2 regions of the Pseudoalteromonas sp. MMG022 genome follow, and region 1 is predicted to be linked to the other one. Evidence: riboswitches for the same ligand, from Rfam matches in the RefSeq annotation. Region 1 holds a riboswitch; the other holds the start of a gene.
The links. Region 1 has a riboswitch for cobalamin ahead of L1070_RS08450 (TonB-dependent receptor). Riboswitches for the same ligand answer to the same signal wherever they lie in the genome.
Positions count from the first base shown of each region.

Region 2: linked by a shared signal. The riboswitch ahead of L1070_RS11255 (ABC transporter ATP-binding protein) and the one ahead of L1070_RS08450 (TonB-dependent receptor) in region 1 are both predicted to bind cobalamin.

Region 1 covers NZ_JAKFZQ010000007.1:76,803-86,117, forward strand. The annotation lists gene L1070_RS08420 (DUF1566 domain-containing protein) at 1-229, opposite strand, end outside; gene L1070_RS08425 (hypothetical protein) at 250-582, opposite strand; gene L1070_RS08430 (DUF2982 domain-containing protein) at 619-1,314, opposite strand; gene L1070_RS08435 (efflux RND transporter periplasmic adaptor subunit) at 1,544-2,599, shown strand; gene L1070_RS08440 (efflux RND transporter permease subunit) at 2,609-5,710, shown strand; gene msrA (peptide-methionine (S)-S-oxide reductase MsrA) at 5,700-6,245, shown strand; gene L1070_RS08450 (TonB-dependent receptor) at 6,310-8,184, opposite strand; cobalamin riboswitch at 8,220-8,375, opposite strand; gene L1070_RS08455 (YajQ family cyclic di-GMP-binding protein) at 8,533-9,015, opposite strand; gene L1070_RS08460 (VanZ family protein) at 9,156-9,315, shown strand, end outside.
Region 2 covers NZ_JAKFZQ010000010.1:110,424-119,738, reverse strand. The annotation lists gene ung (uracil-DNA glycosylase) at 1-163, opposite strand, end outside; gene L1070_RS11290 (cobalamin-binding protein) at 175-1,017, opposite strand; gene cobO (cob(I)yrinic acid a,c-diamide adenosyltransferase) at 1,017-1,628, opposite strand; gene L1070_RS11280 (cobyric acid synthase) at 1,652-3,130, opposite strand; gene cobU (bifunctional adenosylcobinamide kinase/adenosylcobinamide-phosphate guanylyltransferase) at 3,130-3,660, opposite strand; gene L1070_RS11270 (adenosylcobinamide-GDP ribazoletransferase) at 3,657-4,430, opposite strand; gene cobT (nicotinate-nucleotide--dimethylbenzimidazole phosphoribosyltransferase) at 4,427-5,494, opposite strand; gene L1070_RS11260 (iron ABC transporter permease) at 5,503-6,498, opposite strand; gene L1070_RS11255 (ABC transporter ATP-binding protein) at 6,495-7,280, opposite strand; cobalamin riboswitch at 7,416-7,547, opposite strand; gene L1070_RS11250 (histidine phosphatase family protein) at 7,560-8,159, opposite strand; gene nqrM ((Na+)-NQR maturation NqrM) at 8,240-8,452, opposite strand; gene L1070_RS11240 (FAD:protein FMN transferase) at 8,543-9,315, opposite strand, start outside.

The sequences.
Region 1 (9,315 bases):
GTGGAAAACCTTCAACATTTGGGCCGCTTAGGACTTGCCAACTCACCGTGCCACCCGAAGGCGAGACCAAAGCAGATAAACTAAATAGTGACTTTTCCAGTACAGTTACATCTCCACCAGCGTTAATGCTGGCATTTTCCGTGTTAGATCCTGAGTCAGAACCACCACCTCCCCCACAAGCAGTTAACAACAAGCCCAATACAAAGGGAAGTATTTTGGTTCTATTCATGACCACTCCTTGCCTAATTCTTACAAATAACTGTCTTGGTGAATTCTTACAAATAGCTTGGTGCCAATTTTTGAATAGTCTACTTTATACTCTCGACCATCTAGCGCTTGAATGAACAACAAACGTTTCACTTCACCGAACACATCCACACTGGAGACATGCACGACTTCGAGATAGCGCTCTTTCGCCTCTCGACGATTTCTCGGCAACTCTTCTTTAAATGGCACTAACCCCATCGGTGTTACTTTAATCTTTGGGTGTGCTTCACCGTTCACAATGACTAAATCGAGCTTCTTCTCTTTATGAATAATGGTGTTGCGGCCACTTTTAATAAAGGCTCTTTCTGTGCTCATGAATTGATCCTGTTACTTCTTCGTTAAGGCGGTTTGCTAATCAAGCAAAGATCCTACCACCTCATCTGGATTTAACTTCCAGCGATTCAATAATGTCGAAAAATGCCATATGTCCCTATCCAAAACGTTTGCTGGTAACAGTAAGTCGTACCCTGTTAACGCTTTAAGATTATGCATTCTATTTGCAAACATCGCTATCAGACCTGTATATACATTGCCAGACGCTGAGCGATAATCACTCGGTTCAACCAGCCATTCTGGTGGGCAGTTACCGTTTTTACAATATACTTTAACAGCTTGTAAAAAAATATACCTCTGTTCTACCAACAATTTTCCCGCTAACCTTGGGCTCAAGTCGTGTAAAAATGTGTCGATATTATTAAGTTTAATACCAACCGCATTTAACTCAAGAATTTCAAGCTCCTGTGTTACAGATGGGATACCAGCCGAGTGAAAATTATCAACCTCAATGTGCATATTTCCAAAACGGTGGACATAACATATTTCTTTATTATCAATAAGTAAACTATAGAATGGCTGCTGACTTTTTAAAAACCCCAGTAAAATAGCCATTAAAGCCGTACTCGCTAATAAAATCTCAACTATGCTGATTGGGGTACTTCGCAACGCGACAAATGTCATGATCACAGCCAAACATATCGCTCCAACGAGCATAAACTCCATACCATGGCGGTTTGCAGTCGCCCTCAATTTAGCTTGCTTAATCGACATAAAAACCAAAATAAAAGATAAACATCAGCACAGCCCAAAGCAGTACATAACGTATTGTAATACAGGTTTTACAGGGGGGTTGTTTTGCCACTTATGCTCTCACATTCTGCTGATACTGGTTCTAATCAGTCAATTTTTCGGCCAATTCACAAAATAACGAGATACCTAGCTATATGTATACGGGCCGTATTTTGTACACTAACAACATCTCTATTTGCGGTATATTTTTATGTTTACACAACAATCAGGCAAAGCACTTTTTCCGTTTATTATTTTAGTTCTCGTTGCCATATTAAGCTACTTATACCTGCCCATTAGCCAAGGTCAAGTGAGCAGAGCTGCAGGTGCACCAACAACAGTCAGTGCACAAACCGCATCAATGCAGGAAAAGACATTGTATATTTCCGCCGTTGGTAGCGCCCGTGCAAACCAAGCCATTCATATCTCTAGTTCGCAAAGCGATTATATAACAGATATTTACTTTAACGATGGTGATGTAATCAAGCAAGGCGACAAATTGGTCCAACTGCAAAATGAGCAAGAACGTTTGGCGGTAAAAGAGTTAAAGATAAACCTCAAAGAACAACAGCGGCAACTTAAACGCCTCGAGGACTTAGCCAAAAGTCAATCAGCTGCTCGCTCACAATTAGAAACACAGCGCTCGGTTGTCGAGGCACTTCAAGCCAAGCTGCAACTAGAGCAAACGCGTCTTGATGAACTATTAATAAGTGCTCCTTTCACAGGCATTTTAGGTAAACGTCTAGTATCTGTTGGGAGCTTTGTTAACTCTTCAACCTCATTAACGACGCTGGATGATATCAGCATCATCAAAGTAGACTTTCAGGTACCAGAAAAGCACCTAGCAACACTGCATACGGGCATGACAGTAGTAGGCAAAAGTGATGCTTATGGTGAGCGTGCATTCATAGGTCAGGTTTCACATATTGATCCTCGTATCGACAGCGCCACCCGTAGTGTACAAGTTACCGCCAGTTTCGAGAACCCAGAATCTTTACTACGCCCAGGTATGCTGATGCACCTAGAGTTAGAGCTACAGACTTATAATGCCATCATGCTGCCAGAGAAAAGTGTTATTCCGCGCCAACAAAAACACTATGTATTTGTCATTGATGAACAGCAAAAAGCTAAACAGGTCGAAATCAATATCCTAGCCCGTTTCAATGGTTGGGTCGCTGTATCTTCGGGTGTTGAAACTGGCCAGCAGGTGATCACCGAAGGAGTGATCAAAATTCGCTCTGGCAGCACTGTATCGGTTAAGAGTTAGGAGTAGCGCGTGAAAATCACTGATACCGCGGTAAAACGCCCCGTTTTTGCGATCGTTGTAAACCTGTTACTGCTCACTTTTGGTATTGTTGCCTTTACGATGCTACCACTTCGTGAGTACCCAGACATTGAAACTCCCATAGTGAGTGTAAGCACCAACTACACAGGTGCATCAAGCGAAGTAGTAGAAGCAAAAATTACGCAAGTGCTTGAAAATAGAATTTCAGGTATTGAAGGTATAAAAAGTATCAACTCTTCCAGTCGCAATGGGCGCTCAAATATCACCATTGAGTTTAATATTGACCGTGATATTGATGCCGCCGCCAATGATGTGCGTGAACGCGTGTCCCGCGCACTGGATAGCTTGCCTGAACAAGTTCGCCCACCTGAGGTGTCAAAATCAAACTCAGATGAAAGCCCAATAGCTTGGTTTGTACTAAACAGTGAAACCATGAATACACTCGAACTTTCTGATTATGCGCAACGTTTTATTGTTGATCGCATCGCGGTTGTTGATGGCGTATCTAACGTACGTATTGGCGGAGAGCGACAATACGCAATGAAAATCTGGCTCGACCGGCGCGCCATGGCTGCTCGCGGTGTTACGAGTAGCGACATAGAACAAGTATTAAGACGTGAAAATGTAGAACTCCCAGCGGGCGAAATTGAGTCGTTAGATAGAGACTTCGCCGTTCGTATTGCTCGCAGCTACAAAACCCAGGAAGATTTTGCCAATCTAATCATCAAGCGTGGTGAGCAGGGCTACCTAGTAAAATTACATGAGGTCGCGGATGTTCAACTTGAAGCGGTTGATGACGAAAGCACCTTCCGTGGTAATGGCCGTAACATGATTGGTCTAGGTATCGTCAAGCAGGCCAAAGCAAACACCTTAGATGTGGTGGACAATGCTCGTCGAGAGCTTGAAAAAATCAAACGCAATCTACCTGTTGGAACAACTATAGAAGACAGCTACGATTCCTCTGTATTCATTCGAGAAAGTATCTATGAAGTATATCGTACGCTAGCGATAGCGATGGGGTTGGTGGTATTTGTCATCTTCATGTTCTTGGGAAATATACGCGCCACGTTAGTACCCGCTGTAACGGTACCCGTTGCTTTGGTGGCAACTTTCATGTTTTTACTCGCTATGGGCTATTCAATTAACTTACTAACATTACTTGCCTTAGTGCTAGCAATTGGCTTAGTGGTTGATGATACCATTGTTATGTTGGAGAACATTCACCGCAGAATTGAGCTAGGTGAACCACCTTTGCTCGCCGCTTATCGGGGCGCACGACAGGTAGGTTTTGCAATTATTGCTACCACATTAGTACTGATCGCGGTATTTGTGCCGCTGGTGTTTATGGATGGCCGCATCGGAGCATTGTTCACTGAGTTTGCCATGGCAGTCAGCGCGGCTGTACTGTTCTCGAGCGTGACCGCTTTGACACTCTCCCCTGCGCTTTGCTCTAAAGTACTTAAGCCCAGCGCTAAAGAGAACCGATTCAGTCAATGGATGGAAAAAATACTCTCTCGCATAGAACAAGGCTACAGAAAAGTACTACAGGATAATTTAGCCCGCCGCTACAGCTTAGTGACAACCTTAGCGCTGGCAGGGTTTGTGAGTTTCGCCCTACTTCAACAGATCCCCTCTGAGCTGACGCCAAAAGAAGACAGAGGCACCTTTTTCATCATGATGAATGGCCCCGAAGGCGCAAGCTATGAAAACAACCTAGCCAATATGGAGCAAATAGAGCAACGCTTGTTGCCATATGTTGATAAAGGTGAATTGAGCCGTGTGTTAGTCCGTGTGCCAGGCTGGGGTGGACAAGGTGGCGTTGCTATCGTCGGCATGCCAGATTGGGACGAACGTAAGCGGTCAACTTGGGAGGTTATGGGTGAGATAAGCTCAACAATGCGAGAGGTCACAGATGTACGTGCATTTGCCATCATGCGCAGAGGTATCGGTGGTGGTGGTCAATCGCGTCCAGTCGAGTTTGTATTACAAGGGAATGATTACGATGAGTTGGCCAAATGGCGAGACCGGATCATCAGCAGAGCACAGCAAAATCCGGGACTGGTTAGAATTGATCATGACTATAAAGAAACCTTTCCACAGTTTTTGATAAGCATCGACAAAACCAAAGCGGCAGATTTAGGAGTGTCTATTAGCGATATCGGTCGTACGCTGGAAACCATGCTGGGACAGCGTCGCGTGACGACCTTTATCGACCGTGGTGAAGAGTACGATGTGATCTTAAAAGGGATTAAGTCTGACTTTGCGGCACCGAACGACATCCACAACATTTTTGTAAAATCACGCACTGAGGAATTGGTGCCACTGGATAGTTTAATAACCATCCGCGAAGAAGCGACCGCCGCCCGTCTGAATCGCTATAACCGTATGCGAGCAATTACTATCTCGGCCAATCTAGCTGACAACTACACCCTTGCTGAAGCATTGGAGTTTCTAAACCAAGTTGCCAGTGAAGAAAATGATATTGACGGTGCGATAGATTATAAAGGTGAGTCTCAACTGTATTATGAAGGTGCCTCGGCAATGACATATGTATTCATTCTAGCGCTCACTGTTACCTTTTTAGTACTTGCGGCACAGTTTGAAAGTTTTGTTCACCCGCTTGTTATTATGCTCACTGTACCACTTGGTTTAGTTGGCGCTATGTACGGGTTATACATTACCGACAATACCCTCAATATCTATAGTCAGATTGGTATCGTTATGTTGATAGGGTTAAGTGCCAAAAACGGCATCCTTATTGTAGAGTTTGCCAATCAGCTTAGAGATCAAGGTATCGCGTTTGAGCAGGCTATTTTAGATGCCTCTGTGCAAAGGCTTCGCCCTATTGTAATGACATCGCTCACAACAGTGATGAGTGCTATTCCACTGGTTTTAGCAACAGGCCCAGGTGCAGAAAGTCGCATGGTAATAGGGGTTGTAATTTTTGCGGGCGTGAGTGTTGCCACCATACTGACCTTGTTTGTTATCCCATGTGCCTATAACCTGTTAGCTAAACGTACTCAATCTCCTGAGTTCATCAGCCACAAACTGGCGACCCAGGAAGCACAGCATAAGGAACGAAATAATGACTGAGGTACAGATTGCGACTTTGGGTGGTGGCTGCTTTTGGTGTATAGACGCTGCCTTTCGTCGCGTAAAAGGAGTTTTAGAAGTACGCTCGGGTTACTGTGGTGGACATACACAACAACCCACATACGAGCAAATTTGTCACGGCGACAGTGGTCATGCTGAGGTGGTTGAAATTAAATTTGATCCTCAACAAATAAGCTACGTACAAGTGTTAGAGATGTTTTTTACGTTGCACGACCCTACGCAACTAAATCGTCAAGGTAATGATATTGGTACTCAATATCGAAGTGTGGTGTTTTACCATAATGAACAACAGCTGCAACAGGCCAAAACAACAATAGAGTCGGTACAAAAACAGTACATAGCCCCCGTTGTTACCGAACTTAGTGAAGCATGTCAGTTTTATAGTGCTGAAAGCTACCATCAAGATTATTATGCTAACAATCGGGCTCAAGGGTATTGTAGTGTAATGATAGCGCCAAAGCTGGCAAAGTTTCAGCATCAGTTTAGCCAGCAGTTGTTAGAAGACGACGAATAGAATGCAAGCAAGCAAAAAGGCGGATTGTTGTTTCATCCGCCTTTTAATTTACTTTGAAGTATCTTTAAAAGCTAATTGACACGCCAACATATGCTTGCCTACCCAGCGGCACATATCCTAGTATTTGCCCGCTACTTGCAAGTCCAGTCGCAGCTGTCAAATAGGTTTTATCACCCAGATTTTCCAGTCGAGCTGTCAGCTTCACATTATCAAACAGCGCATAGTTTGCGGCCAAATTGAAAACTGTGTAGCCGCTGAGCGCTTTGTTATGTGTATTGAACTGACTATCATACAAGGTGATGGTTGGCCTTGAAGAACGATAAATCATGGTAAGGCTCGCATCTAACTTGTCCCAAGACTTAGATAAGGTATAGTTAAAAGCAGTATCTGGTCGACGGACCAAGTCTTTACCCGTTGTTTTGTCTTTCGCATCCAGTAAAGTTAGATTGGCTCTATGCTCAAATCCTAAAGCTGAAACTGTCGCCGATAACTCCACCCCTTTCATAGCCGCTTGATCAACGTTAGACGCAATATATTTGCCACTTTCACCTAGCAAACTAACAATCATTTGATCGATTTTGTTATTAAATACCGCCACATCGTATTTACCCCAGCGAGTATCGAGCATGACCCCAAATTCGCTGTTACTTGCCTCTTCCGGCTTAATATCTGGGTTTGGCAAATACCACGGGCTATTTTTAACATACGCATGTGTCAAAGTCGGCGCTCTAAATGCTGTACCGTGATTGACTCTAAAGGTAACCATGTTGTTGACCTGATAACCGATACTCGCAGTGTATGTATTGGCTCTGCCATGAAAGTCATAATCATCGGTTCTTACAACCGCATTTGCCAACCATGGGCCTTGCTCAAAGAAGCCCCCTACAAATATGGCTCTATTAGTACGGTCTGAGTGGCTGAATTCGGCTGATGCATTACTCAAATCTTCATTGAGCTGACTCACACCCGCTGCAAGTTGTAAAGTTTCAGACCAGCGATACAACGCACGATACTCAACTTCTACACGCTCGGTACTATAAACATCATGATTTGGCGTACCGACTTGCGTATTCTCCTGCTGAGAAACGCTCACGCTGGCATAGTGCTGTAGCTGATCATGTTGCTTTTCCCAGGCAAGCTTGGTGGTATAGTTTTCAAACTCGTAGGCATCATTGCCCCAGGCATTATCATACTCGCCTTCTCCCTCGCTATACTGAGCGCGTGCAGAAACAGTCCCTATATCTTCATGATCATAGCTTAAGTTGAAGCCAATATTTTTATTGCGATAGCCGTCACTATCGTGATCTTTAGTCAATGGCAACTGAGGGTCTTTGCTCGTTACATCATAGCCATCAGTATCCTCATAGCCCAGATTGAAACTCAATGAAAGCGAGTCGGTATTGAACTGCCCTGCTTGTTGATAGTTCACATAGTTGTGACTGCCTGACGTTAAACTGATTTGCTGTTGCTGCGCTTTACGCGTAATGATGTTGATCACGCCCGCCAATGCATCGGAGCCATAAACTGCCGCTTTGGCACCTTTTACCACTTCAATGCGTTCAATACTGTTAAGAGGAATGTTAGTAAATGCTACATCACCAGAGTTAGCATCGCTCACTCGCACGCCGTCAATCAATACCAACACATGTTTAGTGGTGGCACCGCGCACAAAAACACTGGCTTTTTGGCCAAAGCCCCCGTTTCTCACTACGTCAACACCAGCAACAGTGTTAAGCAATGACGGTAAATCTCTAAGGTTGCTTTGCTCAATTTCCTCACGCTCAATCACGTTAACAGTTGTGAGGGTGTTGTTGATTGATTGCTCGAATTTGTTCGCGGTAACGGTAATACGCTCAATGTGTTCGTTCTGAGCTTGTGCCCAAACGTCAGACGACACAGCAGCCAAAATAGCCACTGCCAAAATAGATTTGTTTTGCATGATATCCTCAGACTTGCGCCCACCGCACAAGTAAAACAGTAAGTCGACTTCAAGGCCGGTCTCCGGACTTAGCCTTTTAGGCATCACCGTTGCGGGGGCAGTGTTGGATTTCACTCAGTCCCATGATTGGCACCAACTTCCCGATTATCTTAGCAAACTAACTGATACGAACCGATCTGGATAACACGACGTTACCAAGCTAAGCACCTTGAAAAGAGGCGCTATTGTGCGAAGTTTATGGATGATTGTCAATGGACGTCTAGAAATCTAAAGCAAGTAAGAGGTGTTACTTGCTTTAGCGGCAGATGAACTGGCAAAAAACACAATTAACGAATTGCTGCGCCAGCATTAATCGCGGAAATTTTTGAACTGAAACGGTTGTCCTAACTCGCTGGTGCGGATCAGCTGCATCACTTCTTGTAAGTCATCACGTTTTTTACCTGTCACTCGGACTTCTTCACCCTGAATCGCAGCTTGTACTTTAATTTTTGAGTCTTTGATAAGCTTGACCAACTTCTTGGCCATATCTTTCTCAATTCCCTGCTTTAAGCCTACTTTACGTGATACATGTTTGCCCGCACGCTCAATATCTTTAAGCTCTAAACTTGCCACATCCAAACCACGTTTAGATGCTTTACTGGCTAAAATATCAAACAACTGCATTACTTGTGGATCAGCTTCCGCTTTTAACGTGATCACATCATTGTTTAATTCGATAGATGCATCAACACCACGAAAATCATAACGTGTTTCCAGTTCTCGTTTTGCGTTATCAACCGCATTTTTTGCTTCTGTCATTTCAATTTCAGACACAATGTCAAAAGAAGGCATGTTATTCTCCTAAAATATGAATATCGCGATTATATCAACCTAAAATAAGAATGTGGGAAAAAAGTGATATTCACCCACCAGCCAGTTTTAGGTGATATACTTGACCCCAAATTAGCGGCTATTAATCTTTAGGAAGTATAGTGACAAGGCGCGTTTATCAAGTTTTATTATTGGTCACCCTCGCAGTATGTACCTACCTGTTTGCCAAAGAGTTTCAACATTCAGGTATTCGCTTTCAACATGCGGACAAAGTAGTTCATTTTATAATATTTTTTGGCCTCGCCTTTATCATGCACCATG
Region 2 (9,315 bases), on a different contig from region 1:
CTTTGACGTTTTCAAACGGCGTAGCCTTGAAGGCTTCAAAGACTTGCTCTTGTGGTGGGTAAACCGTGACCCCCTCACTGCGGCGTTGCGCCACATAGTTTAGTGTATCTTGAAAATAGCCTTGCTGTTTTTCCTGACCCAGTACATCTTGCCAAGTTGTCATGCTGGTTTCCTTTAGTTTTTATCGTAGTGTGCGCGAGCTAATTGCATTTTATCACACATATCCGTCACCCCATCAAGCACCCGTGTACTGTAGCGATGCAGTAAGTCCGCATTTACCTCGATAAATTGTTGAGATTGAACCGCTGGGATCTCAGGCCAAGCTTGCCAATTAATGGTGGGCATCACCTTTTTGCTTTTTTCATTGGGCAGCACAATAACTTCAGGCTTTCTCTTAAGCACATTTTCAACACTGATTTGCGGATACTTCATTGAGCTATCAGCAAATACGTTATCTACACTACACAATTCCAATAGCTGATGAATCCATGTATTACGGTTTATCGTCATCATTGGCTCGGGCCAAAGCTGATAAAACACCTTTAATCGTTGAGCTCCTTGGTAGCGCTTTTTTATGTTATTAAAACGCGTCGTAAACTGTTGAGCGAGTTGCTCTGCCCGCGCGCTTTTGCCAGTTAACGTACCAAATAAGCGTAATTCATCTGCAACCTTGCTAATGTCTTTGGTATCGCTGAAAATCACACGAATACCCAGCTTTTCGAGTTTATCAAGATCATCCTTTTTGTTGCCCAAATGCCAAGCAATCACTAAGTCAGGCTTCAATGCCAATACTTTTTCTAGCATGATGCCATTGTGACCTCCAACACGAACAATGTCGTTCGCAGCTGCTGGATAATCTGCATACTCTACTGTGCCGACGATGTGCTCACCTGCCCCTATGGCAAACAAGTTTTCGACAATATGAGGAGCCAATGCAACGATCCGCTTTGCCTCATTGGCATGCCCACAGCTAAAAGATAAGCCAATGACAGCTAAGCATAAACGTATATAAAACATTAGAAGTCAAACCCTTCTAGCGCTTTAATACCAGACTCAAAGGCATGCTTAACATTGCGAACTTCACTGACCGTATCAGCTAATTCCGTAAGTTTTCGATGCGCGCCACGACCTGTCACAATCACTGACTGCATTTTAGGGCGATGTGCGATTGCATGAAGTACTTCCTCAAGATCAATATAATCGTAACTGACCATGTAGGTAAGTTCGTCAAGCATCACCAAATCAATGCTGTCATCTTGTAACCATGCCTTAGCTTGCTGCCAAGTTTGTTGCGCGGCTTGAGTGTCAGTTTCACGATTCTGCGTCTCCCAGGTAAATCCTGTTTTCATCACCGCAAAAGGAACCCCCGCCTTTTCTAGCAAGTTACGCTCACCGCACTCCCACATTCCTTTGATAAATTGTGCCACAACCGCTTGCTTACCATGACCGACACAGCGTGCCACTGTCCCAAACCCCGAGGTTGATTTGCCTTTACCATTACCTGTGATCACTTGAAAAATGCCTTGCACTTTGTCAGCGGCGGCAACCTTGGCGTCCACTTGTTCCTTAACTTTTTGCTGCCTTTGCTGATGCTTTTGCTGATTCTTGTTACTTTCTGAGTCGCTCATAAATTCCTCGTTATTAATTTTCTCTATGCTTTTGATGCTAAGGCTAGCAGCTTATCTATATCCAAGTGTTGCTCGCAGGTATCGGCTAAACGCTCTAGCTGTTGTTCTCGATGCGCAGCGAGGTCAAATGCATTGGCCTGCACGCGTCCATCACTGGCCCATGCAAGTATCACATTGGCTGCATCCGGGGTATCAAATAGCCCATGTAAGTAAGTACCCACAATCTGATTATCATCTGATATAAAACCATCTTGAGTGATATTTTCAGGGTGATTAGTAAAGCGTATAAATGGCCGATTCAAAGCCTTCCCTTCGCTGATACCACAGTGAATTTCATACCCTTTGATGGCCGTTGCTGCATCACCCAGCAAACATTGCCCCGATACTTGGGTTAAAGTTTTGTTGCCCCTAAGCGTGGTGGTGAACTGGGCAAGATTTAACGCACTGATTTGTTTTTGTGATGACTCAATGCCTTCGGGATCATAAATCGCCTGCCCCAACATTTGTAAGCCACCACAGACACCCAATAATTTGCCACCAAAACGCAAATGCCGTGTTATCTCTGCCTGCCAACTCTGCGCCTTCACAAAGGCCATATCACCGAGCACATTTTTACTGCCCGGAATAATGATGAGATCCGTTGGGCCTATTTGTTGTTCATGGCGCACATAAGTTAAATCCACGTTGGGGTGTAACCGCAAACTATCAAAATCTGTGTGATTACTAATATGCGGCAACAGCAGCACACTCACTTTTAACTGTGTGTCTACCACATGGTTTTCGATTGTTACGGCATCCTCTGCATCAAGATTAAGTGCATGCAAATACGGCATCACACCCAACACGGGTTTACCAGTATATTCCTCAAGCCAGTCCAAACCTGATTGTAATAAGCTTATGTCTCCACGAAAGCGGTTAATCACAAACCCTTTCACCAAGGCTTGCTCTTGCTCACTAAGCAGCGCCAAGGTACCAACAAGGTGAGCAAACACCCCTCCTTTGTCGATATCCGCCACGATGATAACAGGACAATCAACCGCGCAGGCAAAGCCCATATTGGCGATATCATTTTCCCTCAAGTTAATTTCCGCCGGACTGCCCGCCCCTTCGACCAATATCAACTCATATTGTGCTTCTAGCCGTTGATGAGATTGCAATACAGCTTGCATCGCCACTTTTTTATAGTCATGGTATTTCGCCGCTTCCATATTGCTAATGGCACGGCCGTGGATGATCACCTGTGCACCGGTATCACTATTTGGCTTTAGCAATATAGGGTTAAAGTCCGTGTTGAGGGCAACTTTTGCGGCAATCGCTTGCAGCGCTTGCGCCCTCCCTATTTCTCCACCACAAGGTGTCACCGCACTGTTCAGTGCCATATTCTGTGGTTTGAAAGGGGCAACCTGCATGCCTCTGCGTGCAAACACACGACACAACCCCGCCACAAGTGTGCTTTTACCTGCATCAGAGGTGGTCCCCTGTACCATCAGTGTTTTCGCCATTATTTGAGCCTCAAGCTACATCCGGCCATGACAAATTCAACATGGGTCGCGATGTTTGCGATGTCTTGATGTAACCAACCGGACTGATCAACAAATTCACGATTCAACTCCCCCATAGGCACAATGCCATGACCGACTTCATTACTGACCATGATCACATCAGCTAAAGTACCTTGCAAAGCTGCCAACAGCTGCTGTTTCTTGGCTAAGTATTCTGCCAGCCCTTTTTCACATAACCCATAGGTCAACCAAAGCGTTAAACAATCAACTAACACACAGCAGCGTGAAGGCTGTGCCATCAACTGTTCAGGCACAAGCCAAGGCTCTTCAATAAGCTGCCATTGTTCATCTCGACGTGCTTGATGATGAGCAATACGACTTAGCATCTCATCATCCTTTGCTTGTGCTGTGGCCAAATATACAATCTGCTCGACCTTGCCACTGGTAAGTAAAGTGTTGGCTTTGTGCTCCGCCAGCGCGCTTTTTCCTGAACGTGCTCCCCCTAGTATCAGCTGAACCTCTTTGCTCATCGCCATATCGCTAAACACACCATATAAATCACTACTTCTGAGATTTGCTGGGCAGCCCCTAGGCAATCTCCCGTATATCCACCGAGTTGTTGATTAAACCAAGTTACACACAAACGCCTCATCACCGTTAAGCTCACAATCAGTGCCACACAGTGCCAAATGCTAAAATAATCAAAACACCAAAAAACCACCAACACAGCTAATGCACAGCCATACAAATACACTCGAGCATGATTTGATAAGCTTTGAACAACTGGCTTAACTTTACTTTGCGTATCCTGTTGTACATAGGGCAAAAGAGCGATTATGCTCGTCGCCATAGCTCGACTTAAGGTATGCCCACAGATAAGCGCAATACACACCCAGTACCCATGCTCAGCAAGGCTAACCAACAGTTGGTACTTCAACAGTAACAATAAACACAAAGCGGCGACGCCATATGTGCCAAGTCGGCTATCTTTCATAATGTCGAGCTTTTGCTCAACCGACCAACCCCCACCGAAGCCATCCCACACGTCAGCAAAGCCATCTTCATGGAAGGCACCAGTCACGAATATTCCCGTAGCGAGTGTTAATATGACCGCGACTTCAGCGGTTAAAATGCTTTGCAGTAATAGATAGATAAACGCCAATAACAACCCAACAAGCAGCCCCACCAGTGAAAAATAACCGCTAGCTTGGTTCAACTGTGAATCATCAACCTTATCTTTAATTGGTACTGGCAAACGGGTGAGAAATACCACGGCCAACAAAAAAGCACCTTTGTTCACACGCTCACCACATCATTGACCTGCGCTTGTGAGAAACTGGCCATATCGTTGTAAAATGCTAATGCGCTTTGCAATATAGGTAGACACAGTGCGGCCCCGGTCCCTTCGCCTAACCTCAACTCTAAATTCAACAAAGGCTTGACCTGCAAATGAGCCAGCATTTTGGCGTGCCCTTGCTCACCTGAGTTATGCGCAAAGATCATGTAATCAAGACAATTTGGTTCCATTTCAATTGCCAGCATAGCAGCGGCAGTTGCGATAAAGCCATCAACCAAAATTGCTTTTTGAAGCCGAGCCCCCGCCAGCATGGCACCAACCATTTGACAAATTTCAAAACCACCCAAACAGCGTAAAACATCTCGCGCTGTACTCAAGTGTTCGCCATGAAATTGCAAAGCTTGCGTTATCAATCGCAACTTTTTGGCCTGTACGTCGTCATCAACTCCAGTGCCTCTGCCCACAGTTTGCTCCGGAGCCAAGCCACTTAATGCCGCAAAGATTGCCGCCGCCGAGCTGGTGTTACCAATGCCCATCTCACCAAATGCCAGCAGGTTGCAATTATGGTTGAGCTTAGTTTCTATCAACTGTTTGCCGTAAGCCAAACCTTGTTCAAGCTGCTGATGTGACATCGCTACAGACGTGGTAAAGCACGAAGTACTCGTGCCAAGGCGCTGAGAAATAACGCCTAACTCGGGTTCTGGCGTAGTTAAGATTCCACAGTCAACCACACTGAGTTGCCAGTCAAACTGACGGCAAAACACATTGATAGCCGCCCCACCGTTGGCGAAATTTGCGACCATTTGCCCTGTCACTTCGCTAGGGGCAATCGATACCCCATGCGCTGCAATGCCATGGTCACCGGCAAAAACAACTAGTTGAGGCTGAGTAATGGTAAAACGTGCGCACTCAAACTGCGCTAAGCTCAAACCTTGAGAAAAGATCAATACCAACTGCTTAGCCAGTACCTCAAGATCACCCAGCGCACCGAGTGGTTTTGTTTTAAGATCAATTCTCTGTTGTATTTGCGCCGCAAATTCTAGGTCTAATTTACGTACCTCACCCATATACTTTCCTATATTGAGGCTGTTGTGCGCTTACGTAGCACCAACAAAGTTAAGAAAAACACACTACCAATGGCCGCTGTGATCACACCGACTGGTAACTCTTGATTCTCAAGTACGGTGCGAGCAACAATATCCACCCACAACATAAATAGCCCACCACTCAAAGCAGTAATAAGTAAACCTGCGGTGCTTGCTTGCGACACAAAAAAGCGCACTATGTGTGGGATCATTAGACCCACAAATCCAACGCCACCACACATAGCAACCAATACCGCAGTCAATAACGAGCTTAATAGCAACATACCCAAACGTAACTTAGTCACATTCACGCCCAATGTTGTGGCACTTTCATCGCCCAACAGCATGGCATTGAGCGTTCTTCGAAATAACAACATGCAACCTACGCTCAAACAAACCACGATTGCTGGCAACCATAATGTCTGCCAATCAGCGCGCGAGAAGCTGCCTAATGTCCAAAATACAATGGCCGTGATCGCTTGTGGGTCGCTCCAGTACAACAGCAAGCTAGTACAAGCACTGAACAAGAAAGACAAAGCAACGCCCGCCAGCAGCATAGACTCCACTTGGTTATTCAGTTGTGCTTTAGCAATTAACAACAACGCACTCATTGCCAACAAACTGCCTGCAAACGCTGCGCCCGACAGTACTAAGCCCGCTTGTACTCCTGTGAATGCAAATAGCAGCACCACCCCAAATGAAGCACCCGATGACACCCCAAATAAGTATGGGTCGGCCAACGGGTTACGCGTAACTGTCTGTAAAATAAGACCAGCCATAGCTAAACCACCACCCGCTAAAAATGCCAATATGGCACGCGGCAAACGCAACTCTATAATGATTTTTTGCTCTAGATTAGTAGCATCATAGGACAGTAAAGCTTGCCAAATATCAGACAGTTCAATGGCTATCGCACCCAGACTCAAAGCTGATACAAAGCTAGTCAGCACCGCTAGGGACAGAGCGCTCAATGCAAACTTATTCATTGAATATATCCATAGTGATAGCGAATGTGTGGCACTAATGTTTGCTCACTGTGGGCGTTAGGCACTTGAGTCACCTGTGCACACACGCCAAACACATCACTGAGTAACTCACTGGTGAGCACCTGCAAAGGCGTACCCTGTGCTTTCAATTCACCATTTTGAAGTACCAACAAATGGTCTGATACGGCCGCTGCCAAATTGAGATCGTGAAAAGATGCCAATACGCTCACGCCCAACGACTTTGCCAACTCCATGATCTGAATTTGGTATTTCACATCTAGGTGGCTCGTTGGCTCATCCATGATTAACAATTGTGGCTGTTGCACCATCGCTCTGGCTATCATCACCCGTTGTTTTTCACCACCAGATAATGAACTGAACATCTGATTGGATTTATGTGAAAGGCCGACCTTTTCAAGCGCCATGGCAATATCATCTTTATCTTTATGATTTATGGAAGAAAAAAGTGGCTTATGTGGTGTCACTCCCATAGCGACCACATCAAATACCCCGAGATTAAATTGCTCGGGTACATCTTGCAGCACCACAGCAACTTGCTTGGCATATTCCGGCCTTGAGTAGCGCTCAATTGGCGCGTTAAGCAACTGAATTTGACCATAGGTTGGTTTGATAAAACGATAGATACATCTCAATAAAGACGATTTTCCTGCACCATTAGGGCCCAGTAGGCCCACAAACTGCCCAGCTTTGATGCTAAAGCTGACATCTTTGAGGATATTCGATTGATTTATTTGCAACCCAACCTGCTGGACATCCAACATAGAGCACGTTGCGTGTACTGACTGATTCATGCTTACCTTAAACACATAACCGCGAGTCGTAAGCACAAACAATAGCGCATTCACGTAATGACATGAACACTAGGAAAAGTATTATTGCATGTGACTCAAAGTACGCCCGCTAAGAGTATATTTTGCCGGTCTTGGTATCTGACTTTGGCCACAAGCGTGGACCTTCACAGTTGCGGGGACAGTTGAGTATTTGCAACTCATTCCCAAGATTCACCAACAAAGTTGGTTGCCATTATGCTGTCTAGACGTCTAAAATACAACTTTTGGCCAACCTTTATCCTGCTCATCGTAGTAAACTTTCACTTTAAGCACTTTGCCATATTCAATGTCTAGCGCGCTAAATATACAGCTGTTACTAATCGGTATCTGTAAAATATATGCCACGAGTTGCTTTATGACCCCACCATGTGTGAACACCACATTGTGAGGACTTCTATTGCTGTCTAATTGAAAGCACCACCATTGTTCGACGCGTCTTTTAAATTCCAGTAAAGACTCACCATTTGGCGGTGTATATAAATGAGGTGATTGCCAAAACTGGCCAAGAGTTGGTTTAGTTGTGAGCTGCCATAGTGACTCGTAAGATTGACCGTCCCAATCCCCAAAATCCATTTCTTTGAGTGCCTCATCAAGCTCAAACTGGTAGCCATGTAACTGTGCGTAATGCTGAGCAAATTCTTTGCAGCGCTTTAACGGTGAACTAAAAACAAGCGCGCCACTGCTCACAGATTCCACGGCTTTGCTAAGCTGTTGCCAGCCAACTTTACTTAACTCAACATTACTGCGCCCAAGCAAGTGCCCTGTAACTTGCGGCTGACCATGACGGATAAAGTACCAAGTTTGCTGCATAGGTTCACCTGTGTCTACTACATCTAGTTTTGGTGATCAAAAATGCGAGCCGAGGCTCGCATTTTCACTGAAGCAATGACTTACAAAATTTGATTTTCTTTCCAAGCTTGTTCCTTCGCCAGACGTTTTTTACGTCTGTCACAAGGGTCATCACAATCGCAGGCCTTTTCAACGCCAACAGCACCTAATCCACCACAGCTGCTAGCCATTGATTTCTTTTGTACGATAACACCGACAGCCATTGCTGTAACAATCAAAATAAGCAAACCAAAGGTAAGTAAAAACAGTGACATGGTACTGGCCTCTAAAATATAAAAATGGACTCAGCGTACTGAGCCTGTGACGGTCTAAGACCACTTTATTATAACTCGCTTATTCTCTAGTCACAAATAAGGTTTAAACGCCTCACTGACATAAGTTATAAGGCCTTGGTCTGATTTACTAATTAGATACACCGCCAACTGATGTTGCTCTGCATACGCCTTGGCACGCTCAGTGCCCATAACAGTCAATGCAGTGGCTAAGCCATCCGCCGTCATTGCCGATGGGTGCAAAACTGTCACCGATACCAACTCATGTTTAACTGGCATGCCCGTTGCGGGGTCGATTAGATGAGTAAAGGTTTCACCATCCATTTCATAAAAGATACGATAGTCACCCGAGGTCGCAATCCCGGTATCTCTTAACTTGAGTTCGCGGTGTACTTGCCTTTTCCCCATAGGAGCATCAGGCTGCTCTATGGCAATGATCCAAGGTTTATCATTCGGTTTACTACCCGAAACACGCAGCTCTCCGCCAATTTCAACCATGTAATTATCAATGCCAAGTTGCTCCAACAAAGCAGCGACTTTATCTATACCGAAACCTTTTGCCGTAGCTGAAAACGATACCTCTAAGCCATCTACAGTTTTCGCCAAGCCTTGTTCGCTCAGCAACAACTTATCTACGCCAATACGGCTGCGCATATCATCAAGTTGCGCCTGAGATGGACGCTTTGTAGGACGCTTATCAGGACCAAAGCCCCACAGATCGATTAACGGACCCATCGTGACATCCAGTGTTTCGGTTGACTTACCAAGGCGTATAGACTCAGCCACTACCGCACGAAAGTCTTCACTAATTACCATCACTTCACCTTGCGAAAGCATATTGAACT